One region of the Curtobacterium oceanosedimentum genome, then DNA from elsewhere that is predicted to be linked to it. Evidence: predicted binding sites of a transcription regulator. Region 1 holds the regulator's gene; each other region holds the start of a gene.
The links. Region 1 encodes HrcA, which represses chaperone genes, less so after heat shock. Its sites were predicted from a motif close to TTNGCACTCGNNNNNNNCGAGTGCNAA; they were not measured.
Positions count from the first base shown of each region.

Region 2: the regulator HrcA is predicted to act here: its motif matches at 1,496-1,522, upstream of ABIC52_RS10435 (Hsp20/alpha crystallin family protein).
Region 3: the regulator HrcA is predicted to act here: its motif matches at 1,725-1,751, upstream of groL (chaperonin GroEL).

Region 1 covers NZ_JBEPMD010000004.1:169,747-172,980, forward strand. The annotation lists gene hemW (radical SAM family heme chaperone HemW) at 1-230, shown strand, start outside; gene ABIC52_RS05925 (DUF4870 domain-containing protein) at 251-694, opposite strand; gene hrcA (heat-inducible transcriptional repressor HrcA) at 803-1,825, shown strand; gene dnaJ (molecular chaperone DnaJ) at 1,937-3,049, shown strand; gene ABIC52_RS05940 (RsmE family RNA methyltransferase) at 3,049-3,234, shown strand, end outside.
Region 2 covers NZ_JBEPMD010000008.1:82,433-85,666, forward strand. The annotation lists gene ABIC52_RS10425 (manganese catalase) at 1-572, shown strand, start outside; gene ABIC52_RS10430 (hypothetical protein) at 666-980, opposite strand; gene ABIC52_RS10435 (Hsp20/alpha crystallin family protein) at 995-1,438, opposite strand; gene ABIC52_RS10440 (MarR family winged helix-turn-helix transcriptional regulator) at 1,565-2,035, opposite strand; gene ABIC52_RS10445 (phenolic acid decarboxylase) at 2,099-2,626, shown strand; gene ABIC52_RS10450 (alpha/beta hydrolase) at 2,626-3,234, shown strand, end outside.
Region 3 covers NZ_JBEPMD010000015.1:65,537-68,770, reverse strand. The annotation lists gene ABIC52_RS14270 (DUF2332 family protein) at 1-174, shown strand, start outside; gene ABIC52_RS14265 (DUF3263 domain-containing protein) at 272-565, shown strand; gene ABIC52_RS14260 (LytR C-terminal domain-containing protein) at 562-1,152, shown strand; gene ABIC52_RS14255 (cold-shock protein) at 1,335-1,538, shown strand; gene groL (chaperonin GroEL) at 1,794-3,234, shown strand, end outside.

The sequences.
Region 1 (3,234 bases):
GGCGCGAGACGCTCGACGCCGACACCCGGTACGTCGAGCGGGTGCTGCTGGCCGCACGCGTGCGCGGCGAGCTCACCACCGCGGAGCTCGGCCGGGAGGCCCGTGGCCGCGTCGCCGGCCTCATCGCCCGCGGTCTCGTGGACGGGTCGGCCGCGGTGCGGGGACGGATCGAGCTGACCCTGCAGGGTCGGCTGCTCGCGGACGCCGTCGTCCGCGAGCTGCTCGACTAGCGCACGGGCTGCCGCCCGCGCTACTGCTTGATGAACTCGATCGTGAGCGGGTAGCGGTAGAGGTCGCCGCGGTTCGCCGCCACGGCCGCCAGGATCGCGAACACGATCACGAGCACGCCGATGATCGGGAGCAGGACGAACCCGATCACGACCAGGCAGAGCAGCCACGCCACGACGTACGCGATCGCCGCCGTGATGTGGAAGTTCAGCGCCTGGCGGGTGTGCTCCTTGATGAACTGCCCCCGGTCGCGCAGCACCAGGTACGCGATGATCGGCACGACCAGGCTGAAGAAGATGCCGCCGACGTGCGTCAGCGTCGCCCAGAGGCGCTGGTCCTCCGGCGACATCGGCTGGGGCGGCGTGAAGCCGGCCGGGTACTGCGGTCCCTGCGGGTTCTGGGGTCCCCCCGGCTGCTGGCCGTACCGGCCGTCCTGCGGGCCGCCTGGTTGCTGTCCGTAGCTCATGCCGTGAGCGTACCGGCGCAGGGGCCTCCGGTCCCGGTCGGTCGGTGGTCGGGCGTAGGATCAGCAGTCGACACGTCCGAGTGCCAGCATCGAACGGAAGGGGTCCGGATGGTCAGCGAACGCTCCCTCGAGGTCCTCAAGGCGATCGTGCGGGACTACGTCGCCTCGCGCGAGCCCGTCGGCTCGAAGACGATCGTCGAGCGGCACGCCTTCGGGGTCAGCGCCGCGACGATCCGCAACGACATGGCGCAGCTCGAGGACGAACAGCTCATCGCGGCGCCGCACACCTCGTCCGGTCGGGTGCCCACGGACAAGGGCTACCGCCTGTTCGTCGACCACCTCGCGGCGGCGCGGCCCCTGTCGACGGCGCAGCGGCACGCCATCGAGACCTTCCTCGGCACGCCGAACGACCTCGACGAGGTCCTCGGCCGCACCGTCCGCCTGCTCAGCCAGCTCACCAACCAGGTCGCGCTCGTGCAGTACCCGTCGATGGTGCGTGCCCGCGTGCAGCACGTCGAGCTCGTGCGGCTCGGCGACACCCGGCTCATGGTCGTCCTGATCACCGACACCGCCCGCGTCGAGCAGCGTGTGGTGGAGACGGACGTCCCCCTCGACGAGGACTCGCTCACCGAGCTCCGGACCGTCGTGAACGGCGCGAGCGTCGGACTCCTGCTGCAGGACGTCCCCCGTGCCCTGCGCGAGGTCCCGCGGCAGCTCCGCCCGGACGCGCAGACCCTGGGCGGCGTCGTCGTCGCGACCCTCATCGAGCAGGTGGCTGCGAACCGGCAGGACCGCCTGGTCATGGCGGGCGCGGCCAACCTGGCGAAGAGCGAGCGCGACTTCTCCGGCGGCCTGTACCCCGTGCTCGAGGCGATCGAGGAACAGGTGACCCTGCTCCGCTTGTTCGGCGAGATGCAGGTGGACGACGTGGCCGTGGCCGCGAGCATCGGCGCCGAGAACGCCGAGTACGGCCTCGACGCGACGAGCATCGTGGCCGGCGGTTACCTCGCCGGCGGCGGGGCGGTCGCCCGACTGGGCGTCCTGGGCCCGACACGCATGGACTACGGCACGAACATGGCCGCCGTCCGCGCGGTCGCACGGTACCTGTCCAAGCTGCTGGGCGAACATTGACCGGACCACGCGCCCCCCGCGCGGTGTCCAGCGGACCGGCTCCGCGCCTCCAGACCGGACCGCGGCGACCGCCGCGACCCACCGACCGAACCGAAACCGACTGAGGGAACCGTGGCAGACCACTACGACGTCCTCGGCGTCCAGCCGGACGCCTCCGATGCCGACATCAAGAAGGCCTACCGACGGCTGGCGCGCGAGCTGCACCCGGACGTGAACCCGAGCCCGGACGCGGCCGAGCGCTTCAAGGACGTGACGCACGCGTACGACGTGCTGAGCGATCCCGAGCAGCGTCGGCGCTACGACGCCGGCCCGCAGGAGAGCCCGTTCGGCGGCGGTGCCGCCGGCGGCTTCAGCGACATCTTCGACGCCTTCTTCGGCGGCGGTGGCGGCGGCGGACGCGGCAACGGACCGCGGAGCCGGGCCGAGCGCGGGCAGGACGCCCTGCTGCGCATCGAGGTCGACCTGGACGAGGTCGTGTTCGGCACGCACAAGGACGTCGAGGTCGACACGGCCGTCGTCTGCGAGACGTGCAACGGCTCGTGCTGCGCGCCGGGGACGAGCCCGCGCACCTGTGACATCTGCGGCGGGTCCGGGCACATCCAGCGCCAGGTCCGCTCGCTGCTCGGCAACGTCGTGACGAGCGCGCCCTGCGGCACGTGCCGCGGCTACGGCACCGTCATCCCGAGCCCCTGCCCGACCTGCCAGGGGCAGGGCCGCGTCCGCGCACGCCGCACGATCCCCGTCGACGTGCCCGCGGGCGTCGAGACCGGGCTCCGTCTGCAGATGCCCGGTCAGGGCGAGGTCGGCCCGGCCGGCGGCCCCTCGGGGGATCTCTACCTCGAGGTGAAGGTGCGCCACCACGACGTGTACAGCCGCGACGGCGACGACCTCCTCGCGACGCTCGAGGTCCAGATGACCGACGCGATCCTCGGTGCGCACACGACCATCGACGGCCTCGACGGGCCGGTCGAGCTCGAGATCCGCCCGGGCGTGCAGAGCGCCGACGTCCTGGTGATCAAGGACCGCGGCGTGACGAAGCTGCGCGGCACCGGTCGGGGTGACCTCCGCGTCGGGGTGCAGGTCGTGACCCCGACGAAGCTCTCGCACAAGGAGCGCGGACTCGTCGAGCAGCTCGCGAAGTCGCACAAGGCGCCGGGGCCGCAGCTCGCCCGCTTCCAGCAGGGCATGTTCGGCAAGCTGCGCGACCGCTTCTTCAACTTCTGATGGCGTCGCTGTACCTGGTGGAGCCGGGCCTGCTCGACGGCGTCGGAGTCGGTGACCCGGTGTCGCTCGACGGCGCCGAGGGGCGGCACGCGGTGTCCGTCGCGCGGGTCCGCGTCGGCGAGGCGCTGCGGATCGCGGACGGACGCGGCACGGTCGTCACGGGTTCGGTCGCGTCGACCGGCAAG
Region 2 (3,234 bases), on a different contig from region 1:
GGGGCACCGACGTGCAGCACGCGATCGTCGCGGGCGCCGGAGCCCGACCGGTGGACAGCAACGGCAACCCCTGGCAGGGCTCGTACATCACCGCGTCCGGCAACCTGCTCGCCGACTTCACGGCGAACGAGAACGCCGAGATGCAGGGGCGCGTCCAGGCCGCCCGGCTCTACCACATGACCGACGACCACGGCGTGCGGGACCTGCTCTCGTTCCTCATCGCGCGCGACACCATGCACCAGAACATGTGGGCGACCGCCGCCGCGGAGCTCCGCGAGAAGGGCGTCGAGGGCTTCCCGGTGCCGAGCAACTTCCCGCAGTCGAAGGAGAACCAGGAGGTCAACTACCAGTACCTCAACTTCTCCGACGGCAAGGCGGCGGCGGACGGCCCGTGGGCGAGCGGCCCGTCGTTCGACGGCAAGGGCGAGTACTCGTACCACGACGGCCCCACCACCTCGGTGCCGATGCCCCCGCCCACGCACCCGGACGTCCGGCTGTACGGCACCACCGAGCTGCCGAACGTGGTCGAGAAGACCGCCGGCCTCGTGCAGGACACGCTTCACAAGGAGTGACCGTCCCGCCGGTCGCGCGACGCGACCGGGAGACGGACGGGAGGCGCGGTGCCAGCCGGCACCGCGCCTCCCGTCCGTCACGTGGTCACCCCGTCACGACTCCGCACCCACCGTCACCAGCGCGGCGGTGTCGTCGTCGCGCGGTGCGCGCGGTGGCTCGAAGATGCCGGACCAGAGGCGCGTCGCACTCCAGAGTGCGATGAGCGCCACCGTGCCGGCGGCCGCGGCGAGCCAGGGGACGAGCGGGACCTGTGCCCACGCGCCGGGCGCGACCAGCCAGGTGAGGAAGTTCCCCGCCGTGCTGCCGGCCGCGCCCAGGAGCACGGCCACCCGACGGTCCAGGCTCGTCGCGACCAGCGCTCCCGTCACGACCGCGACGGCGAGGAGGGCGTTGATGATCGTCGTCACCGCACGCCCCCGGACTACTCGGCGGAACCGCTGCCGACCGCGAGCTGCTGCGCACCGCTGCCGGTGGTCACGTCGATCTTGCGCGGCTTCGCGGACTCCTTGACCGGGATCGTCACGCTCAGGACGCCGTTGTCGTAGGCGGCGCTGATGCGCGCGGTGTCCAGGTGGTCACCGAGCGTGAGCTGCCGGACGAACGTGCCCGGCTGGCGCTCCCGGGTGAGCCACTGGGAGCCCTCCGGGGCGCCGAGCGTGCGCTCCGCGCGGATGGTCAGCACCGAGCCGTCGACGTCCACGTCGACCGAGCCCGGGTCGATGCCCGGCAGGTCGACGTCGAGGACGTAGTGGTCGCCGGTGCGGTACAGGTCCATCGGCATCGAGCGGGGAGCACCGGCTCCGGCTCCGAGCAGGGAGCCGGCGATTCGGTCGAGCTCGCGGAACGGGTCGAACTGCATCGTCATCGAGATCAACTCCTTCGTGGTCTTCGTTGAGTCCCCTCGACTCAACTGCGACCCGTTCTAGCACTCTCCCCTCAGGAGTGCCAAAAAACCGCTCGGAGCCTGCTGGGAACGGTGCCCCGATGGCGATCAGTGGTCGCCGCGGTGCGTGATCTCGTGGTGCAGGTGCTCGAGTGCGGGGAGCGCGGCGGCCAGCGCGGTGCGGTCCTCGGGTGCGAGTCGGCCGAGTGCCTCGACGAGCACCGCGGCCGATGCCTCGTCGTAGGCGGCGAGCCGTTCCTCCGCCAGGGGGGTCAGGCGGAGCTCGGTCCGGCGTCCGTCGCCGGCGGCCAGGCGTCGCTCGACGAGTCCGACGGACTCCATCGCCGAGACGAGGTTGCTCACCGTCGAGCGGGCGAGACCGAGGCGGGCGGCGAGGGCCGAGGGGGTGGTCGTGGACCCGGTCAGGGCACGCATCACCTCGACCTGGGCGTCGGGCAGGTCCGGCAGGTCGGCGACCTCGCGGGACGTGCGTAGGAGGGCGCGCCGGAACGGGCCGATGCGGTCGCTCAGCCTGCGCGCGACCTGCGTCGTGGCGTCCGATGCGTCCGTACCCTGCACACACGGCAACCTAGCAGCGAGAAGTGTTTGCAACAAAACCATTCCGGGTGCAAACTCGATCGCATGAGCGCACAGACCTCCGTCGAGCACCCCGAACCGCCCCAGGACCTCACCGGCATCGTCGGCCACCGGTTCGTCTACACGTACGCCAACGGCTGGCAGTACGAGATGTACGTCAAGAACGCCACGACCATCGACTACCGCATCCACACCGGGCACGTCGGTGGCCGCTGGGTGAAGGACCAGACCGTCGACCTCGTCGCCCTCGCCCCCGGTGTCTACAAGGTGTCCTGGAACGAGCCGACCGGTACCAGCGTCGTCGTCAACGTCATCCCCGAGCAGCGCGTCCTGCACGGGACGATCTTCTTCCCGCGCTGGATCGAGCTCGACGGGCAGAAGACCGTGCTCTACCAGAACGACCACCTGGACGAGATGCAGCGCTTCCGCGACGAGGGGCCGACCTACCCGATCTACGTCGTGCCGGAGTTCGCGCACATCACGCTGTTCGAGCACGTCGGCGAGGACGACGAGACCGTGGTCGACACCGCTCCCGGCGACCTGCCGGCCGGCTGGGCGGACCGGACGAACTGATGGCCAGTGCGCCGCTGCGGGGTGTCGACCCCCGCACCACCCCGACCACGCTCGACCACGACGGTCGGACGATCCGCGGCTGGCAGTGGGAGCCGCAGGACGGGGCGGCGGATGCCCCCGTCGTACTGCTCGTGCACGGCTTCAGCGACAGTGCGCTCGGCGGGCACCAGCTGTTCGTGCAGACCGCACGACACCTGGTCGCCCGAGGCGCGGTCGTCCGCAGCCACGACCGACTCGGGCAGGGCGTCAGCGACGGGGAGTTCGCGGACATCACCATCCGCGACGAGGTGGAGCAGGTCGTCTCGATGATCCGCGCCGCCGACCGCGGACGGGGCGTGCACGTCGTCGCGCACAGCCTGGGCGCGGTGGAGTCGGCGCTCGCCGCGGCGCGGGAGCCCTCGCGCGTCCGGACGCTCACGCTGTGGTCGCCGGCCGGCGTCGTCGTCGACGACATCACGGAGCACGACGCGATCCAGGGGCAGCCCCTCGCCCCGGTGCGCGAGCGCGGCTGGTTCGACTTCGGCGGGATGCCCCTGGGTGGCGCGTTCATCGCCGACGTTCAGGACGGCCTCGACGTGTACGGCCCGGTGTCCGACTACGCCGGGCCC
Region 3 (3,234 bases), on a different contig from region 1:
TGGGTCGCCCTCGAGCGCACCGGGATCCTGCGCGGGGTGGCCGCGACGCTGCCGGACGACGTCGACCCGGCGGACCCGGACGCGTTCGCGACGGTCTCGCTCGACGGTGTGGCGCTGGCGGTCTGCGACCCGTTCGGCGTGCGCGTCCGGTGGTTCCGGCGACCGGGAGCCTGAACCGGGTCTCGCGACAGTCCAGCCGCGTACCAGGGTCGGACCGCCGGGCACCCCTACGATGTGCGAGACCCGTGACCGAACCGTGACCGGAAGTGCCGTGACCGCCCTCCCCACCGACGAGCTCAGCGAGCTCGACCAGCGCGTGCTCGCGTTCGAGCACGACCGGGCGCGACACGACCGCACGAAGGAAGCGGAGATCCGGGTCGAGTTCGACATGTCACCGGCGCGCTACTACCAGGTGCTCAACCGCGTGATCGACCTGCCTGCCGCGCTCGCTCTCGACCCGCAGCTGGTCGGTCGGCTGCAGCGGCTCCGCCACGAACGCACCCGAGCACGAGCGGCGCGCGCGTTCGTCGCCCCCGCGCCCGATCCCCGTGAAGAGGAACGATGACCGAGAGATACCCGCGAGACCGGTTCGACGAGGTCTCCGACGGCCCCCGGGTCGGAGCGCACCGCGGTGCCCGTCGTCGTGGACGCGGGTGGATCGCGTTCGCCTGGGGTGCCCTCGCCACCGGCGTGCTCGTGCTCGTCGGTGTCCTCGTGCTCGCGCTGCTGAACGGGAGCTACTCGTTCCCGGGCTCGACCTCGTCGCCGCGTCCCTCGTCGAGCTCCTCCGCGTCGGCCGCGCCCTCGGAGTCGCCGTCCGACGAGCCGTCCGCGCCCGCGTCCGAGGAGCCGAGTGCGGCGGAGCCGTCGGCGCAGGGCGCGACGAGCGTGGTCGTGCTGAACGGCACGACGACCACCGGTCTGGCCGCCCGCGGCCGCACCGCACTGACCAGCGCCGGCTGGAAGGTCGCGTCGACTGGCGACGCCGGGACGACGGGGGCGACCACGTCCGTCGTCTACTACCAGGAGCCCGACCAGCAGGCCGTGGCGCAGGGCGTGGCGAAGGCCCTGGGCATCGCGACGGTGGAGCAGTCCTCGGCCTTCCCGAACGCCGACGTCAGCGTGGTGCTCGGCGCCGACTACGGCGGCTGACGGGCTCGTCGGGACCGCGCCGACGCGCGCTGTGTGACGGCGGTGTTTCGGGCACGTTGATTCTTGACGGAATCGGCGTGGAAGAACGTCACACCTCTTGCCTTGCAGCGGTTGTTGCACGAGAGTCATCGCCAGACGGCGACGGCGTCGTTCGCAACAGCAGCACCAGGGAGCAAGAGATCATGGCCAACGGAACCGTGAAGTGGTTCAACGCCGAGAAGGGCTTCGGCTTCATCACCGTGGATGGAGGGGGCCAGGACGTGTTCGTGCACTACTCGGCAATCGACATGTCGGGCTACAAGGTCCTCGAGGAGGGCCAGGCGGTGACGTTCGACGTCGGCACCGGGTCCAAGGGCCCGCAGGCCGAGGCGGTCCGTCCCGCCTGAGTCCGGGACCACCCGTCGACGCGCCGTCCCCTCGGGGGCGGCGCGTTCGTCTTGTGCGGTGCCGTGGTCGCGGGGCCCGCACCGCCCGGGCGGGCTGGTGGACCCGGTGCCGCACCGTCACCTGGGAAGTCGGGCCGTGCCTCCCGGCTGTGTTGCACTCGCACTCGGCGAGTGCCAGAATCGGCGTTGGCACTCGCTCACGCTGAGTGCCAGCACGACCCCCATGACGACGTCCGGGAGGGACGAGAAACTCACATGGCTAAGATCATTGCTTTCGACGAGGAGGCCCGCCGTGGCCTCGAGCGCGGCCTGAACATCCTGGCCGACGCCGTGAAGGTGACGCTCGGCCCGCGCGGCCGCAACGTCGTCCTCGAGAAGAAGTGGGGCGCCCCCACGATCACGAACGACGGTGTCTCCATCGCCAAGGAGATCGAGCTCGACGACCCGTACGAGAAGATCGGTGCGGAGCTCGTCAAGGAGGTCGCCAAGAAGACCGACGACGTCGCCGGTGACGGTACGACCACCGCGACCGTGCTCGCCCAGGCGCTCGTCCGCGAGGGCCTCCGCAACGTCGCCGCCGGTGCCGACCCCGTGTCGCTCAAGCGCGGCATCGAGAAGGCCGTCGCCGCCGTCTCCGACCAGCTCCTCGCCAACGCGAAGGACATCGAGACCAAGGACCAGATCGCCGCCACCGCGTCGATCTCGGCCGCTGACTCCACCATCGGCGAGCTCATCGCCGAGGCGATCGACAAGGTCGGCAAGGAGGGCGTCGTCACCGTCGAGGAGTCGAACACCTTCGGCACCGAGCTCGAGCTGACCGAGGGCATGCGCTTCGACAAGGGCTACCTGTCGCAGTACTTCGTCACGGACCCGGAGCGCCAGGAGGCCGTCTTCGAGGACCCGTACATCCTCATCGTCAACTCGAAGATCTCCAACATCAAGGACCTGCTCCCGGTCGTCGACAAGGTGATCCAGGCGGGCAAGCAGCTCCTGATCATCGCCGAGGACGTCGACGGCGAAGCCCTCGCGACCCTCGTCGTGAACAAGATCCGCGGCATCTTCAAGTCCGTCGCCGTCAAGGCCCCGGGCTTCGGTGACCGTCGCAAGGCCATGCTGCAGGACATCGCGATCCTGACCGGCGGCCAGGTCATCTCGGAAGAGGTCGGCCTCAAGCTCGAGAACGCGACCCTCGACCTGCTGGGCAAGGCCCGCAAGGTGATCATCACCAAGGACGAGACCACGATCATCGAGGGTGCCGGCGACGACGAGCAGATCGCGGGCCGTGTCCGTCAGATCCGCTCCGAGATCGAGGCGACCGACTCCGACTACGACCGCGAGAAGCTCCAGGAGCGCCTCGCGAAGCTCGCCGGTGGCGTGGCCGTCATCAAGGCGGGTGCCGCGACCGAGGTCGAGCTCAAGGAGCGCAAGCACCGCATCGAGGACGCCGTCCGCAACGCGAAGGCCGCCGTCGAGGAGGGCATCGTCGCCGGTGGTGGCGTCGCGCTCATCCAGGCGTCCGTCGCACTCGACTCGCTCGACCTGCAGGGTGACGAGGCGACCGGTGCGAACATCGTCCGCGTCGCGATCGACGCGCCGCTCAAGCAGATCGCGCTGAACGCCGGTCTCGAGCCGGGCGTCGTCGCCGCCAAGGTCCGCGAGCTCGAGTCGGGTCACGGCCTCAACGCCGCGACCGGCG